One region of the Peribacillus sp. FSL K6-5616 genome, then DNA from elsewhere that is predicted to be linked to it. Evidence: riboswitches for the same ligand, from Rfam matches in the RefSeq annotation. Region 1 holds a riboswitch; each other region holds the start of a gene.

Region 1 (8,127 bases):
AAAGTTTCGTATTGAACTTCATTTAGAAGTACTTGTAATTCTTCTGAATTTAATAGTTCCACTTCTACCAACCATCCTGCTTCATATGGCTGGTCATTGATCATTTCAGGCGCATCATCTAACTCCTCGTTTACACGAACTACCTTACCAGATACAGGGGTATAGATTTCAGAAGCTGTTTTAACCGACTCGATCGATCCTATTGATTCATTAGCCGTTACTTCATCACCCACTCCCGGATTTTCAACAAAAACGATATCACCTAATTGTTTTTGGGCAAAATCAGAAATTCCAATACGCACTCGGTTTTCGTCTAATTGTAGTACCCACTCATGTTCCTTGCTGTAAAGTAGGTTGGCTATCACTTTTGTCATTGTTTTTTCTTCCTTTCACTCATAAAATTTATTAATATTTACTGTAGGGTGCTTACTTTTTCGTGCAAGGTTAAGGGATTATCCTTTTTTATAGAACGGTGCTTTTACCACAATAGCATCAACCATCTTCTTACGAATTTCCACTTTAAGTTGTGTTCCTAGGTCAGCATTTTCTGCTGATACAAGCGCGAGACCTAAGCTTTTCTTTAAAGACGGTGAATGGGTTCCGGATGTAATAAAACCAATTTCCTCTGACCCTCCTGAAAACACTTTATAACCGTGACGAGGAATGCCCCTTCCTGTCATTTCAATTCCAACTAATATTCGTTTTACCCCTTCTTCTTTTTGTTTTGTAAGTATGGCTTTGCCGATAAAATTACTTTCTTTGTTCGTTTTTACGACAAAACCGATTCCAGCTTCAAGAGGGCTGATTTCCTTTGTGAGCTCTTGTCCGTATAGAGAAAGACGTGCTTCAAGGCGAAGAGTGTCACGTGCACCGAGTCCGCACGGCTTTAAGCCGTTTTCTTTTCCAGTTTCCAGAAGCTTTTCCCAAAGTGCTGGCGCCTTGTCCGCTGCTAAATAAAGCTCAAATCCGTCTTCCCCTGTGTAACCCGTACGGGATACAAGCACGTCCGTAATGCCATCCAGATTAATATGTTGAGTAAAGTGGAAAACGCCAATTCCCGATAAATTGATTTCCGTTAGCTTTTGTAAAATGCCTTCCGCCTTTGGACCTTGAATGGCGATCAGCGCGATGTCATTTGAAATATTACGAAGTGTCACTTCTCCTTTAACATGTTGCTTCATCCAGTCGTAATCTTTCTCAATGTTTGCTGCATTAATCACGAGAAGAAATTTATCATTTTTCAGTTTGTAGACCAATAAATCATCCACTGTCCCGCCAGATGGATAACACATCGCGGTATACTGTGCTTGATTAATGCTAAGCTTTGTTACATCGTTTGTAACAAGGTAATTAATATAGCTTTCTGCACCTTTCCCTTCAACAAGCACTTCCCCCATATGAGAGACATCAAAAAGTCCTGCTTCCTTTCGGACAGCATCATGTTCTTCTAAAATGTTAGAAAACTGGACTGGCAGTTCCCATCCACCAAAATCAATGACTTTTGCTCCGTATTTTTTATATGTTTCAAAAAGTGGTGTTCTCTTCAATCCGGTTGCTGTGCTCATTGCTACCCCTCCAATTAAGATCTCTTGCTAAATAACTGTTCTTTTACCCTTTTACCTGTTTCGGTCATTGCAAGACCACCAAGTGCTGTTTCTCTAAGTGTTCGAGGCATTTCCTTTCCAATCTTGTACATGGCTTCAATGACTTCATCACATGGTATACGACTTTCAACACCTGCAAGAGATAAATCTGCAGCTGAAAAGGCAATGGATGTTCCAATCACATTTCGCTTAATGCAAGGCACTTCAACAAGCCCAGCAACTGGATCACAAACGAGGCCCAACAGTGATTTTAAAGCAATGGCTGTTGCATTAACCGCTTGTTTAGGTGTGCCACCTTTTAATTCAACAATGGTCCCTGCCGCCATTGCCGTTGCAGAACCGACCTCTGCTTGGCATCCTCCTGCTGCTCCGGATATAAAGGACCGGTTAGCAATGACATACCCAAGGGCACTTGCGGTGAACAGCCCCATGACTAAGTCTCTGTAGGAAGTTCCGTCATTTTTGTGAAGCGAAAACAATACTCCGGGTAATATACCGGCTGCTCCGGCTGTCGGAGTTGCCACAATGACTCCCATTCTCGCATTACTTTCAGATGTCGCCAGTGAGAAAGTCATGGCATCGCTAATATAACTTCCTGAAAGAGAGTTACCTTGATTCACATAATCGTACATCTTAACAGCATCACCACCAGAAATGCCACTTGGTGCAGTAGAGGTGTCTTTTTTACCGCTCTCAACAGCTTCCTGCATTTTAAATAACCGTTCTTCCATCATGCTGATGATCGTCTTTTGATCTCTCCCCGATTTTTCTATTTCCATCATCAACATGACTTCACCAATCGTTTTCTGTTTGTGTGTACAAAATTCAATTAGCTCGTTCATTGACCGAATTTCCATCATGCACCCTCTAACGACGTTTTTTTCAAAACATATGAATGGTAATGTGTAGCAAGTACCGAAAAGTCATCGCTAGTGCTTAAACGAATATCAACCATTTTATCGCCAATCATAAAGATTTTTGATAAACCGCCTCCAAGGGATGCACCACCTACCTTTACCAGCCATTCCCCACGTTTTGCCGTAACGACTGTTGTATTCGGATGTTTAAAATAAGGGCAACTGCCTTCAAATTGAAATTCGTAATCTAGACCATGTTCTTTAGTCAGCTCCATGGCATTTTTAATCCTGGAATCATCTGTATCCATGCCAAGTAATCCGCCAAGTAGGGCTTTATCTGTTCCGTGACCTTGGTGCGTTTCAGCAAATGAATCGTAGAAAATAATGTTCGCCTCTTCCGGACAACCACCTAATAGTTCATGAATGAACTTCCCCATTGATACAACACCAGCAGTATGAGAACTAGATGGTCCTACCATGATAGGGCCGATAATGTCAAAACAACTTTGGAATTCCATGTTGTTTCTCCCTTCTTAGACCGTTATAGGCTGTTGAAACAAATGATATCCTTCACAAATCTCTTTTGTTGTTTCTTTTGCTTTTTCTAGAACAACTGTATCTCCATTGCTCTTTAAAACAGCCGCAATCACTTCTCCGATTTTAACCATTTCTTCCTGCTTCATACCACGTGTCGTTAAAGCCGCTGTTCCCATTCGAATGCCACTTGTGACAAATGGGCTTTCAGTATCATAGGGGATCGTGTTTTTGTTAACTGTTATTCCCGCCTCTTCTAGTAATCGTTCTGCTTCTTTTCCGGTTAAATTCCATTGGCGAACGTCTAAAAGTACGATATGGTTGTCCGTTCCACCTGAAACAAGAATTGCGCCTGCTTTCTTTAATGTTTCGCCAAGTGTTGCTGCGTTTTCAATGATTTGTTTGGCATAGATCTTAAAGCTCGGATGCAATGCTTCTTTAAAGGAAACCGCCTTTGCCGCAATAATGTGCATGAGTGGCCCTCCTTGAATCCCTGGGAATATAGCTTTATTTATTTTCTTTATCATGTCTTCATCATTTGTTAAAATGATGCCGCCACGTGGACCGCGTAAAGTTTTGTGCGTTGTGCTTGTCACCACATCCGCATATGGGATTGGCGATGGATGAAAACCTGCTGCCACGAGCCCTGCAATATGGGCCATATCCACCATCAGTTTTGCTCCAACTAGATCGGCGATTTCTTTAAAACGTGCAAAATCAATTGTTCTTGGGAAGGCACTTGTCCCCGCAATAATCAATTTTGGTTTTTCTTTTTTCGCGATTGCTTCAAGATCATCATAGTCGATCAAGTGAGTATCTTCTCTCACCCCATAAGACACAATATCAAACCATTTCCCCGAGATGCTGACGGGACTACCATGAGTTAAGTGTCCTCCATGCGAAAGGTTCATCCCCATCACTTTATCGCCCGGCTGAAGCAACGCATAAAAAACAGCTAGATTTGCTTGTGCACCTGAGTGTGGTTGTACATTTGCATACTTAGCACCAAACAGCTTGGTTAGGCGTTCAATACCTGTTTGTTCCACCACATCTACATATTCACAGCCTCCATAGTAACGCTTCCCTGGATATCCTTCTGCATACTTATTAGTGAGGACAGACCCCATGGCTTCCATCACTTCTTTACTTACGAAGTTTTCTGATGCGATTAATTCTAACGTATTATGTTGTCTTTCCCTTTCATTTTCCATGGCATTATAAATCTCTGAATCATAGTTTTGTAGACTCATATTCAAATATCCTCCTCGATTTTCTTCCAAGCTACCTTTCCTCACAAAAAAGACAGAGGAAAGGCAGGATAAATATCCCACCTTTCCTCTGTCCTTTTTACCTGAGAGATTACCTTGGGTATGAAACATATTACAAAACAATCTGTCTTATAATATTCTTTTCATCAAAAGGATTCCCCTTTGGTGGCTTTTCAGCTCTCTCCAGAGGTGCGTCCAATTGTAGTCTTTTTACCTGAGAGTTTCTATCCCAAGGTTTTTTTGGGAATTGCTCCTTCGGTGCCGAATCGATTTCTTCGGTCTCTCCCACAATTATCATCCGCTTATATAAATTTTCATTAATAATTGTATGTTAACGGGTTTAAATGAAAATTTCAATAATTATCTGAAAAAACTTTATTTTCAGAATTTTATACATGGACGGTATAGATCTTTCTTACAGTTCATAAAATTAGAAGTTATTTGTTATGCAAAATCAAAATTGTTAACTGCTTTTCTGAATCCCAATAAGTTTCTATATCTTGGCTTAAGCCGATCCACTTTTGAACGGTTGCTAAGAAAAGCGAAAGGACATAAAGTCTATATTTTTAACACAATTGATGTATGGAAAAAGAGAAAATTAAGGTATTGTGAGATTTGCGAGAATCCTTGCAGCAATAGAGATTGTTTAGGAGTTTCCTCCTTCTCTTCTTTCTTTTCCTCCTTAGGTTCAGCGATGGTTTCATTAGTCTTCTCTTCTTTAGCAACTTCCTCTTTGTCCCAACCATTTGCTATATTAGCTATGACAATAAATGCTAAAACCCATACCCACCACTTCTTTGGCTTCTTTAGATTGATTTTCTTTTCCTTACTCATTTTGGATTCTTCCCCTTTACCTTACAATTTTAGTATCTACGACTATGTTACCATCGCCTCTTCCCTGTATTAATAGTAAGGTAATTACTTTCCATCTCCTTGATTTGATTTCCTTTTTTATCAATATCCCTATTTAAATCTTGGAGATTTTTATATATGTAGGGATGAATCGCATCGTACAGGGAATTGGTTATTTTCCATTCCCTGTACGCCAGATGCATATTGAATGAGATAAATATGTTTGAGTAAGTAAAACCCTTCTTTATTCGTTTAATATGACTCTCAGTTCACCAATTTAAGTATTCATGTAATGGACCATAAGTCTACTATCAATCAAGTAATCATTTCTTTGTAGCTATTTGGATTCACTTTACTTACAGTAAAATCAGCTATATCAACTTGATAGTAATTTGATAATTTATTTAACATTATTTCTAATTCTTTATTGCTATATAAACCTACTATTACTTCATTTAAAATAACTGTATTATTTCTTTCCATTCTATTTTCCTCCTTTTGATTGAATAATTTTTCATCTTTCATTTGCATTTTAGATCTGACGGAAATGAACATAATATGTTCTTACATTAGGAGCCTCTAATTGGATTTACTTAAACCCAGTGACTTCTCACTTCATACTTTCCTCACAGCATGCCCCACCAAATTCGTTGCATAGTGGGCTACTCTTTTCCTGTGAATTTCTAATGAACGATAGCGCATCAACGACATGGCGATGACGGGAGTGGCTGTTTGTAAATCAAAAGCAGTCTCGGCCGCCCATTTTCCTTCTCAAGAAGATTTCCTTATCTATTCTATTTAGTTTCTTCTAATTTTCATCTTTAGAAAATGCTCTTTCCGTTAAATCCATAGGCCCTGGACGAATAACCGAATCGCTTTTTCCATACTCTTGCTACATTCTCATTATCATACTCAAGTTCCCTTTTTTCTAATATTTCCAATCCTTCCCCGATATCATCCATTTCGTAATCAATCTCATTGGGGGTCATTTTCAAGAAGTGACCACTCCCTGCTTTTCCTGCATATAAATATCCATTTTCTACAGATATATCTCTGAAAATGGGCTCTACTATGCGCCAAGCTTCAAGGTCTCCTCCAATCTTGAAACAAGCACCTTTTCGAGCACCTTCCTTTCCTTCAGAGGTCACGACATCCATAAAGCTCACACCATATCTCTTTAGCCTGTTGTACCGGCGAATGGTATCCTTATAGTAGGAATTTCCAGATTGAATTAAAATATCGCCAATATTTATAAACGGTGTCACTTCACTAATTACTACATCAACTGAATCTGGAGGAACCATAAGCCAAATAATTCGGGGTTGCTCTAATGATTTAATGAGTTCTACTATATTAGTGGTTCCCTTCGCTCCGTATCTTTCCATTTCTTCTATAGCACCGGAATCTAAATCATAGGCCACAACGTCGTGGCTTTCTTCAATTAGGTTTTGACCTAAGTTTAATCCCATTTTTCCTAAACCGATTAATCCAACTTTCATCGTGATGGCCTCCTTTTTAGAATAGAGTACTTCTAATTTGTGCTTCTTTCCTTTTACATATTGGTAACTTCGTTAGATTTAATTAGTATTAAAATTCACCTTATTTTCTAAAGCCCCTGTTGCTTTAAATAAGGGTCACAGTATGCACTTCCGACGTTTTAGGATATTTAAACGCATTCCTGTCTAAAAATTTATTACGTAGAAAAGTCATTTAATCCCCCCTGCATTCTTCCTTGATTGTAAAATTGTGGTGTAGTAAGATTCTAATGGATGTACCAAGTAATAGTTCTTGTGGTGATGATCCTCTATGTATATAAAAGTATAATATCTATATTTTTTAATTGTAAGTACGCACTTTTTTATTATATAGTATTATAAAGTACACTATTATTTTATGACCTGGGGGGAAAATAAATGGGACATCTGCGTGACAAGACGTTTTACTGTGAAAAAGAATTGACACTTTCTATTATTGGCGGTAAATGGAAAATGCTTATTATGTGGCATCTGGGCAAAGAAGGAACCAAGCGATTTGGGGAACTAAAATCTATGATTCCTGAAATTACGCAGAGAATGCTCGCCAGTCAATTGCGAGAGCTCGAAGATGACCTAATTGTTCACCGTGAAGTCTATCCTGTTGTTCCACCAAAAGTTGAATATTCTCTGACCAAAAGAGGAGAAAGTTTGATGCCAATTCTTGAATCCATGTATGACTGGGGCAGTGAGTATATGGAGACAGTCTTGAATAACCAAGCAGATAGAAAAGAAGAATCCCTCTAGGAGAAAAAAGCTTCCCTCATGAAGGATTAGAAAATAATCCTTTATGCCTCCTTTTCTGAAAGCGAATCTTTGTTATGGACAGATTAAGAAAAAAACTTTAATTAATAAATTGGACACTAAAAACCACATGGAGAAACCTTTATAAAGGTTTCTCCATGTGGTTTTTTTAGCCTGTTAACCCATATCGGCGGACGGTATACGAACTCTATTGTATTAGATTTGTTGCTTACTACTCACTTTACGGTCTATTTAATTACCGGCAAGAAGAAGTACCACGATTTTCTTTTTGAATCACATTACCCTTTAACAACTTCTACATAAATAGGGCTTCAAACACAATTCTTCAACGAATTTTCCTAAAAGCAACTCTTGGTATATTTCACTTATCTTCCTTTCTTCACCTTACACACAGTATACTTTTAAACACTATATGATATAAAAGTGGGTACTTCTCATTTAAATAATTAGAGAATACAATAAATGTAGTATCAAACAAAAAATTATTTAAGGAGTGAAGTATTTATGAAACTTCAATTAGCATTAGACCTTGTAAACATCCCACAGGCAATAGAAGTAGTTCGAGAAGTAGAGCAATTTGTCGATGTAGTAGAAATTGGAACTCCTGTTGTCATTAATGAAGGTCTTAGAGCAGTAAAAGAAGTTAGTGCAGCATTTCCTAATTTAACCGTATTGGCTGATTTGAAAATTATGGATGCTGGCGGATATGAAGTTA
Region 2 (8,127 bases), on a different contig from region 1:
GTTCAGGGAGCAAGGGAAGGAATAAAAAAAGCGTAAACCGGACATACTTTGCGTAGGGTGATGATTTTATATGTCTACAAACGCTTATATTAAATATCTGACGCAGCAGCTTGTCGAGTATTTCAATCTGACGAAAAAAGAACGAAAAGAAAAACGCCGTCACAGAAAAGAGGATAAAAACCATGGTATGTCCCATTGGTTTGGCATTGTCCCTTTTGCTTTGTCGATGTTTGTAAGGAAAACGATCAAAAAGTAAAACAGATGTCCTGAACTTTGGACATCTGTTTTTTTGTTCTTCACTTATCCCAACGCCCTATCTGAAAGGTAAAATAATCCTCCGTTGATGATGGATATTCTGATGTTGGGTTCATATTGTGCTTTTAGTGCTTCTTTTTCGGTATAATAGCTCTCACTTTTTTCGTCCATATCCTTGTAAAAATGCTCCAATAAATTCAAGTCATTCTGCCAGCGCAGCATTGCCTCCTCCGCCCAGGAATGGTCATCATCCTCGAAACTGGTTCTGATGTATGTATCCAGTCTTGCCAATCCACTCTTGGGCATGATCAGAGGTGAAAGCGTAAAGGAGTAATCCGGTATTTTCGGGGTGACGTTAATCGGTAAAACCCGATGGTGAAACCCTTCCATTATTTCACCCGAGATTAAATTCAATCCGATTGACATGAAAGTATCTTTTTTGCGGTCGCATTGATACGATATTTTCACATTCAAGGTCAGCCAAGGAAACAAAGGATTATTTCTGCCTTTTGATGGAGGCGTATTCTCAAAAAGTCTAGTATACCCTGCCAGCTTTTTGGTTGATTGAATAATCTGGTGAAGGCGAGGGGAGCCAAAATGAATCATTTCTCCCTTTAAATCGGATGGAGCTTGTTCTGGGTCGGTAATGAAAGTAATCTGTGCCGGGTTCGGAACACCTCCTGTTTTTTCCAGATAATGCCAATAAAAGGGTCTGTTCATTAATTCCTTATCCATTTCAATCGTCAATTGCACTGTAAGGTGGGTTGGTGCATTATCCAGTATTTCACAATCGTTGGCTTTAAAGAAAGTGATTAAAAAATCATGAATTTCCCGTTGCTGCATGAACCTCACCTTCCTTCATTGATTGAGCGAATTGGATCAATGATGAAAAATTATCCATCTTGATTTTCATTTCGCCCTCTGTTTTGGACTCGCCGACCACATCAATTAAATATTCTTCAATGTTGTTAATATCCAGTTTGGTTAGAATATCATCCAATTCACCGATTACTTTTTCAAATAAATTTATTTTTTCGTATAGTAACTTCAGTATATGTTCTTCAACTGTATTTTTCGTGGCAAAGTTATAAATCATCACATCTTCTTCCTGACCAAGGCGGTGGATCCGTCCAATTCTCTGTTCAAGCCTCATTGGGTTCCATGGCAGGTCAAAATTAATCAAGTGATGGCAAAACTGAAGGTTTATCCCTTCCCCGCCAGCTTCTGTTGCGATTAATACCTGAATATTCTTTTGGAATAATTCTCGCATCCAGTCTTTCTTTCCGCGCTTAAAACCGCCCCGGAAAGGAACAGAAGAAATTCCATTCTGCTGTAGGTACCATTGGAGATATAGTTGAGTCGCCCTATATTCCGTAAAGATAATTACTTTGTCATCAATTTTCTTGATCAGTTCCAAAGCTTTTTCAGCCTTTGAGTTCTGGACCGTTTCATTCACTTTAGTAAATAAATCATCAAGCTTTGCCAAAAAATCAGGGGAAGGCTGATCGTATTTATCTCTCATATTCTTTAATGTATAAAAGACAGCCTCTCTGCTGCTGCATGCTTCCCTTTGGAGAGTGAGAGCCGAAAAGGCGCTTCCTTTTGATCCATCGGAAATTGGCTTGAATTTGGAAACAGCATCATACAATGCTTGTTCCGTTGGAGAAAATTCAATGGTGATGGTTTCCACATGCCGTTTTGTCCATTCAATGCCAGTATCGGCCCGCCGGTTTCGAATCATGACAGTGTTGACCAGTTCCTTTAGGTGTTCATCTTCAATTATGTTCCGGCCTTTCCCTTTATACTTTTCCGAAAAGAGTGAAGCATTTCCCAAGTGGCCCGGTTTCAATAACGAAACGAGGTGGAATATCTCCTCGACTTTATTTTGAATCGGAGTGGCTGTCAGGAGTAAACAAAATTTCTTTTTCAGATTTTGAACGAATTCATAGTTCTTCGTCTTATTATTTTTAAGTTTATGAGCTTCATCAATAATGATGAAGTCATATTCCTGAGTAAAGATGATATCTCGATGTGGAGCGCGTTTCGCTGTATCAATGGATGAAATGACCACATCACAGGAGTCCCAGACATAACTTTTTCTCTGAACGACTGCCGGAATATGAAACTTGGTATTCAATTCAAATGCCCATTGTGTGACAAGGGAAGCCGGAACAAGGATCAATACTTTTTTTACAAGTCCCCTAATCATATACTCTTTTAGGATCAAGCCTGCTTCAATTGTTTTTCCCAGCCCTACCTCATCAGCCAAAATGGCTTTTCCATTCATCTTTTCCACTACTTGCTTCGCCGCTTCCAATTGATGGGGAAGCGGGGTTAACTGAGGAAGGTGCTTGGGCGCCTGTAAACCTTCAAAATCAGGGATGATAAGGTTTTCCTCCATTTGAACCGCCAACTTATAAAGCTCCCAATTTCCCCATGGACCGTCATTTTCCATCTTTTGCAGAAACTCGTCATTCCATTCAGAATTGAAGGATATATTGATTTTCATAGAAATAACTCCCTCTTAAATCATAATTTCCTTAATATAAGGTCAAAACCCGAACATTTCATATGTGAAGTAAGATAAATATTTCTCTTCAAAAGTTATTGCAGAGATAAGTTTCTTAGGGTAGGATATAAGTATATTTAGAAAATTCCAATTTCCTAACGCTGCAAAGAATGTTTGTACATCGATTTTGCAGTTCGCGTTTTCTTAGTATGGGCTATATGCTCCTAATTTATCCAAGATTACCGAGGAGATCAGTTAAACGGTATCTGAAGTTTTAGGAGAATTGGCAGAGAATGCATTCCATTTATGTTCAAAGGTTTTACCGATGCTGGGGGCTTATTCGCTTCCTTTCAATGGTAGACCATTTATATGCGGGTGAAGATAAGGGGAGAGACTACGGATGTAGCGCCGAAGGAGCAAACTTAGCAGTGAATCTCTCAGGCAAAAGAACTCTTATTGGACGCAACTCTGGAGAGCGCCGCCCGTTATGGGACGCGGCCACCAAAGGGGAAAACCTATTACATAGGTAAACTTTCAGGTTTCAGGACAGAGAAAAAGCTCAAACGGGCTTTCTCTGTCCTTTTTTGTGCTTTTTTCACATCATGAATCAGGATGTATCTGATGCGTAATGACAAGAAGCTTTTGATAATGAAGCCAATTAATTTTTAAAAAAATCTGAAGGGGGTCATTTTTTGACCAATTTAAAAAGAACACCACTATTTGAGGTTTATCGTGAATACGGAGGTAAAACGATTGATTTTGGCGGCTGGGAACTTCCTGTCCAATTTTCGGGTATAAAGGATGAACATGAAGCCGTACGGACAAAAGCGGGGTTATTCGATGTTTCCCATATGGGGGAAGTCGATGTTAAGGGGCCTGGGAGCCTTTCCTTTTTACAGAAGATGCTGACCAATGATATATCAAAGCTGCAACAGGGCGGTGCCCAATATACAGCCATGTGTTATGAAAACGGAGGCACGGTTGATGATCTTATCGTGTATAAAAGGGCTGAGGACGACTATCTGCTCGTGGTCAATGCAGCGAATACAGAAAAAGATTTCAATTGGCTGCAAGCAAATTTAACGGAAGATGCCCAAATTACGAATGTATCAAGTGACTATACACAGCTGGCACTTCAAGGACCAGCTGCAGAGAAGATATTACAAAAACTATCGGGAAGTACTGACTTAAGTGAAATTGGACTTTTCAGGTTCAAGGATCATGTCATGATTAACGGTATCTCCACGCTGGTATCCCGTACTGGATACACTGGTGAAGATGGTTTTGAGATATATAGCGACAGTAAAAATGGCCCTGCCCTTTGGAAGGCGATTATGGATGCCGGTAAGGAAGAGGGGGTTCAGCCGATTGGTTTAGGTGCTCGTGATACCCTGCGTTTTGAAGCGAAACTGCCGCTGTATGGGCAGGAGCTTTCAGCGGACATCACCCCGATAGAAGCCGGGATTGGTTTTGCAGTAAAAGTGGATAAGGAAGTTGATTTTTTCGGGAAAGCCGTTCTTGCTGAGCAAAAGGAGAAAGGGGCTCCCCGAAAGCTTGTGGGAATTGAAATGATTGACCGTGGCATTCCACGTCATGGGTATAAGGTCTACAGCGGTGATGAAGTCATTGGCGAGGTCACGACTGGTACCCAATCGCCAACATTGAAGAAAAACGTTGGATTGGTACTTATCGATAAGGAATTTTCGGTTCTGGATGCGGAAGTCGAAGTGGAAATCCGTTCCAAACGTTTGAAAGCCGTTATAATACAAACACCTTTTTATAAAAAACCACGTAAATAGAGGGGAATGGTCATTAGATGAAACATCGTTATTTACCCATGACAGAGCAAGATAAACAAGAAATGCTGGAAGCGATAGGGGTATCCACTGCTGAAGAACTTTTCAAAGATATCCCTGAAAGCGTTCGTTTTCAAGGAGAATACGATATCAAGCCTGCTAAATCGGAACCTGCATTAATGAAAGAATTATCAAGGCTTGCTGCAAAGAATGCGGACCTTAAAAATTATGCTTCCTTCCTTGGTGCGGGTGTCTATGACCATTACGCCCCGGTCATCGTCGATCATGTTCTTTCCCGTTCTGAGTTTTATACGGCTTATACACCGTATCAGCCTGAAATTTCACAGGGCGAGCTTCAAGCAATCTTTGAATATCAAACGATGATATGTGAATTGACGGGCATGGATGTGGCTAACTCCTCCATGTATGACGGCGGGACGGCGCTGGCTGAAGCAGCGATGCTTGCTTCAGGTCAGACAAGGAGGAAGAAGATTCTCATTTCAGGAACCGTTCATCCTGAATCAAGAGAAGTTGTGAAGACATATGCGAAAGGGCAACGCGTGGAAGTGATCGAAATTCCTCATGAAGGCGGTGTGACTGACTTAGCTGCTTTAAGGGAATTGGCGAATGATGACATTGCAGGAGTGATCGTGCAATATCCGAACTTTTTTGGCCGGATCGAGCCATTGAAAGAAATGGAAGAAATCATTCATGGCGTCAAGTCCATGTTTATCGTTTCCAGTAATCCGCTTGCATTGGGAGCTTTGACATCCCCTGGTGCACTCGGTGCAGATATCGTAACGGGGGATGCTCAGCCATTCGGCATTCCAGCGGCATTCGGTGGACCTCATTGTGGATATTTTGCGGTTACCAATAAATTTGTACGGAAAGTTCCGGGCAGACTCGTCGGTCAGACGGTTGATGAGAATGGAAAAAGAGGGTTTGTACTGACGCTTCAAGCTCGTGAACAGCACATTCGCCGTGACAAAGCCACATCCAACATATGTTCCAATCAAGCTTTGAATGCCTTGGCAGCTTCTGTTGCAATGACCGCGCTTGGGAAAAAGGGTGTCAAAGAAATGGCCGTGCAAAATATTCAAAAAGCACATTATGCGAAAAAAGCAATTATGGCAAAAGGGGTGGAAGTGATATTCGACGGTCCTTCGTTTAATGAATTTGTCATTAAACTGCCTGCTCCGTTTTCAGAAATCAATAAAAACCTTTTTCAAAAAGGGATGATCGGCGGCTTCGATTTAGGTACGGTTTATCCTGAATTGAAAGACCATATGCTGGTTGCGGTAACTGAACTAAGAACAAAAGAAGAAATTGATGCACTTGCGCAGGAATTGGGGGATCAACATGAATAATCAAGATCAATCACTCATTTTTGAAATCAGTACTTCCGGCCGGATCGGGTACAGTCTGCCAGAAATGGATGTTGCAACTATTCCGCTCGAAGAAATTCTTCCTGCCGACTACATCCGTGAAGAAGAGGCAAAGCTTCCTGAGGTGTCCGAACTGGATATCATGCGTCACTATACTGCACTTTCCAAACGGAATCATGGGGTGGATTCGGGTTTTTATCCACTGGGTTCATGCACCATGAAATATAATCCGAAAATAAATGAAAATGTGGCACGCTTCAACGGTTTTGCCCATATCCATCCATATCAAGATCCCGCTACTGTACAAGGAGCATTGGGACTATTATTTGATTTGCAGGAACACTTAACGGAAATCACCGGGATGGACCAAGTGACATTACAGCCTGCAGCAGGTGCCCACGGAGAATGGACAGGATTGATGATGATTCGCGCTTTTCACGAAGCGAATGGAGATACAGAACGGACGAAAGTGATTGTACCTGATTCGGCCCATGGTACGAATCCTGCCTCTGCCACTGTTGCCGGACTAGAAACGATTACAGTTAAGTCCGATGAAAATGGGTTAGTCGACCTTGAAGATTTAAAACGTGTTGTCGGACCTGATACGGCGGCCTTGATGCTGACGAACCCCAATACATTGGGATTGTTTGAAGAAAATATTTTGGAAATGGCACAACTTGTCCATGACGCAGGTGGGAAGCTTTATTATGATGGAGCCAATCTGAATGCAGTCCTATCAAAAGCACGACCGGGTGACATGGGCTTTGATGTGGTTCATTTAAATCTCCATAAAACATTCACAGGCCCGCATGGAGGCGGCGGCCCGGGTTCTGGTCCTGTAGGTGTGAAGTCCGACTTGATTCCTTACTTGCCTAAACCTCTTATAGTCAAGCAAGGTGAGCAATTCGTCCTTGATTATGATCGTCCGCAATCCATCGGCAGGGTAAAACCATATTATGGTAATTTCGGAATAAACGTGAGGGCATATACGTACATCCGTTCAATGGGTCCTGATGGCCTTAAAGCCGTCACAGAGAACGCGGTCATCAATGCCAATTATATGATGCGCAAGTTGGAACCTTATTTTGACTTACCATATAATCGTCATTGTAAGCATGAATTCGTATTAAGCGGACGCCGGCAAAAGAAATTGGGGGTAAGGACTCTCGATATAGCTAAAAGATTGCTGGATTTCGGGTATCATCCTCCAACCATTTACTTCCCATTGAACGTGGAAGAAGGAATGATGATAGAACCGACTGAAACCGAGTCAAAAGAAACGCTGGATGCGTTCATCGATGCGATGATCCAGATTGCCAAGGAAGCGGAAGAAACTCCGGAAATCGTTCAGGAAGCTCCGCATACAACCGTTATAAAGCGGCTTGATGAAACTCTTGCTGCCAGAAAACCCGTTTTGCGTTATCAAGCCTAGATTAGTAGCTTACACGAAAAAAATCCCTGCCTTCCGGCGGGGATTTTTCATGTTTATGTAAGATTCCATTAAAGTCCAACAGTTGACTTTCTTTTACTTGAGCTATGGAATTAAAAAGAGCCCATGCCGAGATGGGGTCTTATTTCTTTGCTTTGATTTTCCCGGTCCACATCTTGAAACCGCCCTTTAAGTGAAAAAGTTCCCTGTAGCCCTTTTTGTATAGCATGGCTGCAGCTCTGCCGCTGATGATCTCGCTTTGAGCATACAAATATACAGGCTTGTCCGGCCTAATTTCGACCAAGCGGGTTTTCATTTGAGTCATAGGGATGTTTCTTGCGCCTAAGATATGACCATTTTCGAAATCATTCGGTTCCCGCACATCGATTAGCTGCACTTTTCTGTAGTTGGCGATAAATTCGTCCTGTGTTAGTGTTTTAACGATTTTACGCTGGCGGTACCAATTAAAAAGTGAATACGCAATAACCACTCCTAGGATGATGAGCAGTGTATATAATATTTCCAAACATAAAAACTCCCTTCTACCTTAACGAATACAGACAATCTTTATTATATAATTGCTTTACCCAATAATCAAAAAGTATTTTCATCAAATTCTTCATGACTTGATAGCACTTTCTTTTTTAGAGTGTTAAAGTCTGTTAAACTACTACATGTGAGTTTTTTGTGGGGGATTGAAAAACGTCTATCGAAACGAGGGGTAAGGATGACTAAAGAAAAATGGGGTTTTAT
Region 3 (8,127 bases), on a different contig from region 1:
TTTCCAAAATGAACGCAAAAAGCTCCTGTTCGCTTATCGCGTTCAGGAGCTTTCGGTTGTCCAATCAGCCCATCCACTTATAATGATTCTTTCTCCGATTTTAATCTGATAAATCCAATAAGTAAAGTATAATTTAAACATCACAACAACGAATAGATCACATTTTTTTCCGTTATCTTACAATTTGATTTCAATACTATTTATGCAGATGAAAATTTCAGGATTCTAAGTAAATAAAACGAATAATCCCATTCTCTTTCTGCCCGCTTTTCAATCCTAAGTGTGCATCTTTTTTACAAAATAGAAAAGAACGGTCATCCTAATGGAGTAATTCCAAAAATGACAAAAGGAGAGAAACTACATGCCTCAACAACAAATTGATATCAATCAATTAAATCAAGCAAAAGCAAACGTTACCCTTACGCAAACCTTACTTTCACAAGCAATTGAAAAATCTTCCTCTGGTCCAACTTTGGCACAAGAAGCCATTAAACAAGCTGCTCAAGAAATTGCCCAAGCCCAATCTTCCGTAAATCAGGTTTACAATACAGTACAAGCTCAGCAAGCGGAATGATTTTGGGGATTATCTCGATTAATTGATTCAAAACAAGAATAAAGAGGCCTATATCCAAATCCAGGAATAGGCCTTTATATAACGAATGTATTTGTTGAATCCAAGCTTTTTCACCCCCACTTATTTAATGGCGGTATGCTTTGCGGGAACTTAAACGCATTGTATGGATCATACCTCGTTTTCACTACTCGAAGCCGTTTGAAATTTTCTCCATAATACGCAGCTGGTCAATCTTTAATGGTGTAACGATACGCCCGGTAAGCTTTGTTCTTTCCAAAAGATAGCCCCTTCCTCGGGCAACATCCTATGAAAAAAGCTGGCAAGAAGACATATTCCTAAGCTTATTGATTCATTCCCCCTGCTGGCCCCCCTTGTTACGGGGTCAAATTAGCTACACTCGTGAGTTTCGCTGTTTTACTCGTGAATTCAACGATTTTACCCGTGAGTTTCGCTGTTTTACTCGTGAATTCAACGACTTTACTCGCGAATTTCGCTGTTTTACTCGTGAATTCAACGACTTTACTCGTGAGTTTCGCTATTTTACTCGTGAATTCCACAATTGATCTACAAGGACAAAAAAGGCCCTTCTCGAATTAGAGAAGGGCTTTTTAATAGAATTTCTTATCCTGAAATCTCATCATCGGATTTAACGTCCAATGGTGTTCGTTTATCCATTTTCAGCAAGTAATAACTTGCTATTACCAAGGCTAGGAAAACGATCCCGACAACCAAGGAAATCCTTGTACTAGGATTGATCCACATACCTACCAGCACCATCAGCAAAAAGGCTATTGTTGCATAGTTACTGTAAGGGGCCAATGGCATTTTGAACGGATGTTTCTCCATTTCAGCGGCATTTACCTTTCTGAATTTAAGCTCACTGATCAGTAAGACAAACCATGGAATCATCCCGGGCAAAACACTCGCACTGTACACATAAAGGAATACTTGCGGCGGTGCAAGGTAATTCAGGATAACCCCGATGCCCAATCCTAATAATACAGCGATCGTGCAATATGCCGGCACTCCATTTTTAGATACTTTAGCAAAGACTTTCGGAGCTTGGCCATTCAATGCCAGTGTGTAAAGCATACGACCTGCACTGAAAATCCCACTGTTGCATCCAGACATTGCCGCAGTGATTACGACAAAATTGATGATGCCTGCTGCTGCTGTGATACCTATTTTAGCAAAGGTTGAAACGAATGGGCTGCCTAAGTCATCCAGTTGATCCCAAGGGAAGACTGTCACGATGACGAATATGGCACCAATATAGAAAATTAAAATGCGCCATATGATTGATTGGATCGCTTTTGTTACGGTCTTCGTTGGGTCTTTCGCTTCTCCGGCTGTGATGCCGATAAGCTCAACGCCTTGATAGGAAGCCACGACAAGCGAAAGCGCAAAGAAGAATCCTGTCCAGCCTCCCGTAAAGAAGCCGCCATTTTCCCAAAGATTCGATAATCCAATCGCATCCCCGCCATTCCCTATTCCAAAGAAGATAAGGCCTAGGCCGGCAACGATCATCAATATAATCGTTATGATTTTTATAAGTGCAAACCAGAATTCAAATTCCCCGAAGGATTTAACGGAAATGAGGTTGGCCGCTCCCAAGATGATCATGGCGACCACACCTGGTATCCAGGCCGGTAACTCCGGGAACCAATATTGCATATACAAGCCAACCGCAATGATTTCGGACATTCCGACGATTACCCATTGAAACCAATTGCTCCAAGCAGTCATATAACCTGCCAAAGGATGTATATAGCTGCTCGCAAAGGTTGCAAAAGAACCTGTAGTCGGTTCTAAATAAAGCATCTCACCCATGGAACGCATGATGAAAAATATAAAAATACCTGCGATGGCATAAGCAAGCATTACAGAGGGCCCTGTCCATTTGATCGTGCTCGCCGATCCCATGAATAACCCGACACCTATGGTTCCGCCCAAAGCTATCATTTGAATGTGACGTGCTTCCAGCCCTCTCTTTAATTCCTTGTTCGACATGTTTAACTCCCCCAGATGCAATATCGGTAATGCTTTTCTATCCTTACCACGAACTTATTAATTATTGCGGTTAAAAATGCTCTATCGAAAAAATATCAATAACACTTCATTTATGTTTTCTTATCTTATAATAGTAAATATTCTGTAAAAATACAATTGTATTTTTGAAATAAACAGTTGCCAAATATATCTTGGCAATTTTCCTAATCTAAAAATATAATTTTTAAAAAATGATGATCAATATTTTATAATAGTGATCATCCAAAAAAATAAATTTTTCAAGTACCTTAAAAATTAAGACCACTATTAAACTACAGATAATGCCTGTTTCATTTCAAAAAATTTGTTGACCTACCGAAAAATAGATGATAGAATTCCAATATTATTTTATAAGCATAATGAATGATCAAGCAGTGGAAAATTATCACTGGCTGACATTTCTTCACAACCGCATACAAGCAAGCGATGAATGCTATGGATGACACTATAGCAGGAGCAGCTTCTGGAGAGACTGTACAAGATGCAGCGCCGAAGGATTCACAATCTCAGGCAAAAGGACAGAAGAGTAACGAATGATAAAATTGTTATTCTGAACCCTTTAAGAGATTGGTATTATCCAATCTCTTTTTTTATTGTCCATTTTGTGGTTGGACTAAAAACAACAGCTTTAAAACCAATGGGAAAGGCAAGCTGGACGAAAAAATTACGTCCCTCTCTCCAAGACCATGCAGGTAAACTCATTCACTACCAAGACTATAAAAAGACGGGGGCGTAAGAATTGGCAAAACAAGAATTAAAAAGAGATTTAAAAAATAGACATGTACAACTGATCGCAATAGGAGGAACCATTGGCACCGGATTATTTTTAGGTTCCGGAAAAGCCATACAATTGGCAGGACCTTCTATATTATTTTCTTATCTGATAATAGGGATTGCCTTGTATTTTGTGATGAGGGCCCTGGGGGAATTGCTCTTATCCAATGCAGGGTATGCATCATTCACTGAATTTGCAACCGAATATGTCGGTCCATGGGCCGGCTTCGTAACAGGGTGGACATATTGGTTCTGTTGGATCATGACCGCAATGGCCGATATCATAGCTGTCGGCGTCTATATGCAATATTGGTTCGATATCCCTCAATGGATTCCGGCTCTAATATGCCTGGTCATTCTGTTAGGATTGAACCTTTTGACCGTTAAGTTATTTGGTGAATTGGAATTCTGGTTTGCCATCATTAAAGTAATCACGATCATCGCCTTGATCGTCGTGGGGATCATCCTTTTGATCATCGGCTTCAATACCAATAGCGGAACGGTTTCCCTAACGAACCTATGGAATCATGGGGGCATGTTCCCTAATGGCATTTCTGGATTCCTATTATCTTTACAGCTGGTCGTCTTCTCATTTGTCGGTGTCGAATTGGTCGGGGTTTCTGCAGCAGAAACGGCAAACCCGAGAAAGAACATTCCATCTGCCATCAATAAAATCCCTGTCCGGATTTTACTTTTCTATGTTGGTGCACTATTCGTCATTCTCTGCGTCAACCCATGGACACAACTGGATGCCACGAGCAGCCCATTTGTAGAGGTCTTTGCGTTAATCGGCATTCCTGTCGCTGCAGGGATCATCAACTTCGTCGTTTTGACATCCGCTGCTTCTGCATGCAACAGTGGTTTATTTTCAACGAGCCGAATACTTTATACGTTAAGCAGGAATGGCGAAGCCCCTGCTAAACTGGAAAAATTAAATAAACAGGCTGTTCCGAGCAATGCCTTATTAACATCCACAATCGTTGTATCAATAGGGGCATTATTAAGCAAACTGATACCTGAACAGGCATTTACCGTCGTGACGACCATCAGTGCCATCTGTTTCATATGGGTATGGAGCATTATCTTGATTTCCCATATCAAATATTCGAAAACAAGGCCTGACCTAAGAGCAAAATCGACTTTCAAGGCTCCTTTTACACCCTTTGTCAATTACGCCATATTAGGATTATTCCTGTTCATCCTTATTGTTATGCTATTCGCTGAAGCTACACGGCTATCACTGCTCTTGACCCCAATCTGGTTCATACTTTTGGTAATACTATATAACTCTAGGAAAAAATATAGCTAAAGGAAATAAAGCCTTGAACTCACTATGAATTCAAGGCTTTATCTGTTTTATGAACATATCATTGTTCGGCTGTCTGCGCACTGCTGCTAAAATATATCAGGCAACTGCATTAAATTTTATATCAAAATAGTGTAAGCTAATATATATTATCGGACCTTTTCGGTCAGGTATGAATTTTCCATCCGGTTCGGTTCACACATCCATCAGTGGCATTGAAGAATAAACCCCCATTGGTGGGCGTTTCACTTTATTTAAAACGGAGGGGGTTGTTTAATGAAGATTATATATATTCTTACACTAGTTCCTTTTATAGGCATACTGGGATTTCTACCTTTTGTTAATAAAATAGAACCATATGTATTAGGGATGCCTTTCAATATGTTCTGGATGGCTATGTGGGTGGTCCTTACCTCTGCCATACTCGGCATCATGTATAAGCTGGATCCCAGGAATCGGGAAGGTGACCAGGAATGAATATTGCTCTCTTAATCATTTTAGCATTTTTACTTCTATCGATATTTTTAGGAATACGCTCTTCAAAAGGAAAAGATATGGACTTGGAACAATGGACGGTGGGCGGACGCGGTTTTGGTGCGATATTCGTCTTTCTGCTGATGGCCGGGGAAATCTATACGACCTTCTCCTTCCTTGGCGGCAGCGGCTGGGCTTATGGCAAGGGCGCACCCGCTCTATATGTTCTAATTTACATTACCTTGTCTTACGTATTATCCTATTGGCTCCTGCCGGAAATATGGAGATACGCCAAAGAAAATAAACTGATGTCTCAATCCGATTTCTTTGTAAGCAAATATAAGAGTCCCGGTTTAGGAATTTTGGCTGCACTTGTCGGTGTGGTGTCGATGATTCCAGTGATCGTCGTGCAGCTGAAAGGATTGGGGATCATTGTCTCAGAAGCATCTTATGGTGCCATCTCTATGTCTGAGGCAGTTTGGATGGGGGCGATCAGCCTTACCATTTATGTGATGATCTCAGGTATACACGGTTCAGTTTGGACCGCGGTCATTAAAGATATCATGATGGTCGCCATAATAGGATTTTTGGGGATTTATCTGCCAATTCATTACTTTGGCGGATTTCAGCCGATGTTTGAAGCGGTTGATGCGGCCAAGCCAGGTTTTCTTAAGTTCCCAGATCAGGGACTTAGCGTATCATGGTTCATCTCCACAGTAATATTGCTCGTATTCGGTTTCTATATGTGGCCACAGGTTTTCAGCGCTGTTTATTCAGCACGCAGCGGCAAGGTATTTCGAAAGAACGCCATCATCAGCCCTTTATATACACTCATGCTGTTATTCGTCTTTTTCGTTGGGTTTACAGCTATATTGAAAGTGCCCGGACTCGTTGGGGCAGATGCAGACCTCTCATTGCTGCGCCTTTCGATCGAGACCTTTGATCCATGGTTTATAGGCATAATCGGCGGCGCTGGATTGTTGACCGCATTGGTGCCGGGATCCATGCTTTTGATGAGCGTCGCTACACTGCTCGCGAAAAACGTTTATAAGGAATTTGCACCTGCCGTATCCGATCGCCACATTGTACGATTGGCAAAGTTCCTTGTGCCAATCATTGCCCTTATAGCCGTCTACTTCACCTTAAACGGCGGCGAAACGATGTCGGCATTAATTCTTATGGGATACAGTCTCATCACACAGCTCTTCCCATCCCTTCTCTTTAGTCTGAAAAGGAATAATCCGATCAATAAATTTGGCGCAATCGCCGGCATCATTACCGGATTGGCCATCGTAATCTGCATTACACTCAGTCAATCGACAATAGGGACCTTGTTTCCATCCTTGCCGCAAGCAACAAAAGATTTGAATGTGGGAATCATTGCATTGGCAGTCAATTTCATTGTGATGATCACGGTGAGTATTGCTTTCAGAAAGCACGCAGTTCAGTTGGAACCTAAATCCGTTAACGATATATGAAGCAAATTTGAAACTGGTTATGGATCAATAAACATTGGAGGCTCAGTCAAAAGACTGAGCCTTACTTATTCTCGGCTTCCAAGTATAGTGCTTTTTCTCAATATTGTTTATGGGAAACCTCATTTTAGACTATTAATCTTTTCTGTTTATAAACAAATCCCCTATTTTAACTAATAAATACAACGAAAAAATAATCATCAAGGTTCTGGATACCACCAGACCATCAATAGCTAAATCATATCCGCCTCTTAATAAGACTTCCGGATTCGAACATAAAGTAATCGATATTACGAAAGCTATTAAAATCAGGATAACACCGAACTGAGATCTATTTGACATTAACATTCCGCCTCATATTATATATTTTCCAAATAACAGCATTGTTTTTAGGAATAATCTACATTCATTGTCTCTGGGGATGACTCAGTTGCATCAAAAATCCAAAATAAATAGCCGCCCTGATAAAGAATGACTATAATATGAAGCTTTCTCAGTAAAATGGATCGTATTGCTTGCGAGCCAACAAAAAAAACTCTCTTCAGAAGGTTCATGCCTTTATCCGTGAGTTAGGAGCAAATACTCGTGAGTTTCATGCTTTTACTCGTGAGTTTGGAGCAAATACTCGTGAATTTCATGCTTTTACTCGTGAATTCCGAGCAAATACTCGTGAATTGCTTTTACTCGTGAGTTTGGAGCAAATACTCGTGAGGTTCATGCCTTTACTCGTGAGTTCCGAGCAAATACTCGTGAATTTCATGCTTTTACTCGTGAGTTCCGAGCAAATACTCGTGAATTGCTTTTATTCGTGAGTTTGAAGCAAATACTCGTGAGGTTCATGCCCGTTAAAACTCATTTTCTTTTTACCCCGTACCTTCAGTAATCCACTAAAGCCTTCCTGCCATCATTCAATTCTTTGACCACTTTCTTATATTCCTGCAACTCTTGTTCCAGTTTTTGTTTTCTATTTACAATCATTCTCGTAACCTCTTTCGGGGAGGGCCCGCCTTGAATGCTTCTGATTTCCACAAAATATTCGGGAGAGATTATTTTTTTCCATTCATCTTCTGCTATGTTCACTGAAACGAATTCATTTATGATCTTGTTGATTTCTTGTGTGTCCCAATCATATAGCTCTTTCCCTTCACTAATCGACTTTTTTGCAATATGACTGGCTATCGAATGGGCTTTTCTAAAGGATATGTCGTAATCTCTTGATAGGGTATCCGCTAATTCAGTAACCGTTATACTGGATTTTGCGGCCATTTTCTTTGTATGTTCTTCATTTACTTTCAAAGTCGATATGACGGCATACATTAGTTTCATGACACGGCCTGCATTCGAAAAAGCGCGATATAAATGCGGCTGTAAATCATCTTCCGTATCGACGATATCACCAAATGGTGTATTGTGAATCATATTCATTGCAGCAAGTGCATCACCATACGCACTGCTTGCAATCGAACGGGAATGTT

The links. A riboswitch is a leader RNA that binds a small molecule or an ion and turns the genes downstream of it on or off. The one in region 1 is predicted to bind glycine.
Region 2: another riboswitch for glycine. It lies ahead of gcvT (glycine cleavage system aminomethyltransferase GcvT); the one in region 1 lies ahead of glyA (serine hydroxymethyltransferase).
Region 3: another riboswitch for glycine. It lies ahead of MHB45_RS00895 (amino acid permease); the one in region 1 lies ahead of glyA (serine hydroxymethyltransferase).

The regions. Positions count from the first base shown of each region.
Region 1 covers NZ_JBBOYT010000002.1:51,020-59,146, reverse strand. The annotation lists gene gcvH (glycine cleavage system protein GcvH) at 1-374, opposite strand, end outside; gene gcvT (glycine cleavage system aminomethyltransferase GcvT) at 453-1,565, opposite strand; gene sdaAA (L-serine ammonia-lyase, iron-sulfur-dependent, subunit alpha) at 1,580-2,461, opposite strand; gene MHB45_RS26965 (serine dehydratase beta chain) at 2,461-2,979, opposite strand; gene glyA (serine hydroxymethyltransferase) at 2,995-4,245, opposite strand; glycine riboswitch at 4,331-4,453, opposite strand; glycine riboswitch at 4,456-4,561, opposite strand; gene MHB45_RS26955 (hypothetical protein) at 4,822-5,097, opposite strand; gene MHB45_RS26950 (hypothetical protein) at 5,431-5,598, opposite strand; partial or broken gene gnd (phosphogluconate dehydrogenase (NAD(+)-dependent, decarboxylating)) at 5,731-6,614, opposite strand; gene MHB45_RS26940 (winged helix-turn-helix transcriptional regulator) at 7,029-7,394, shown strand; gene hxlA (3-hexulose-6-phosphate synthase) at 7,917-8,127, shown strand, end outside.
Region 2 covers NZ_JBBOYT010000001.1:3,046,895-3,055,021, reverse strand. The annotation lists gene MHB45_RS14595 (YqzE family protein) at 71-256, shown strand; gene MHB45_RS14590 (YqhG family protein) at 301-1,098, opposite strand; gene MHB45_RS14585 (DEAD/DEAH box helicase) at 1,076-2,764, opposite strand; glycine riboswitch at 3,140-3,227, shown strand; glycine riboswitch at 3,231-3,316, shown strand; gene gcvT (glycine cleavage system aminomethyltransferase GcvT) at 3,457-4,563, shown strand; gene gcvPA (aminomethyl-transferring glycine dehydrogenase subunit GcvPA) at 4,581-5,927, shown strand; gene gcvPB (aminomethyl-transferring glycine dehydrogenase subunit GcvPB) at 5,920-7,377, shown strand; gene MHB45_RS14565 (rhodanese-like domain-containing protein) at 7,517-7,900, opposite strand; gene MHB45_RS14560 (lipoate--protein ligase family protein) at 8,102-8,127, shown strand, end outside.
Region 3 covers NZ_JBBOYT010000001.1:186,152-194,278, reverse strand. The annotation lists gene MHB45_RS00915 (hypothetical protein) at 362-574, shown strand; partial or broken gene MHB45_RS00910 (BBE domain-containing protein) at 685-801, opposite strand; gene MHB45_RS00905 (hypothetical protein) at 995-1,171, shown strand; gene MHB45_RS00900 (amino acid permease) at 1,196-2,584, opposite strand; glycine riboswitch at 3,077-3,155, shown strand; gene MHB45_RS00895 (amino acid permease) at 3,363-4,706, shown strand; gene MHB45_RS00890 (DUF3311 domain-containing protein) at 4,980-5,180, shown strand; gene MHB45_RS00885 (sodium:solute symporter family protein) at 5,177-6,655, shown strand; gene MHB45_RS00880 (hypothetical protein) at 6,788-6,994, opposite strand; gene MHB45_RS00875 (hypothetical protein) at 7,168-7,464, shown strand; gene argH (argininosuccinate lyase) at 7,529-8,127, opposite strand, start outside.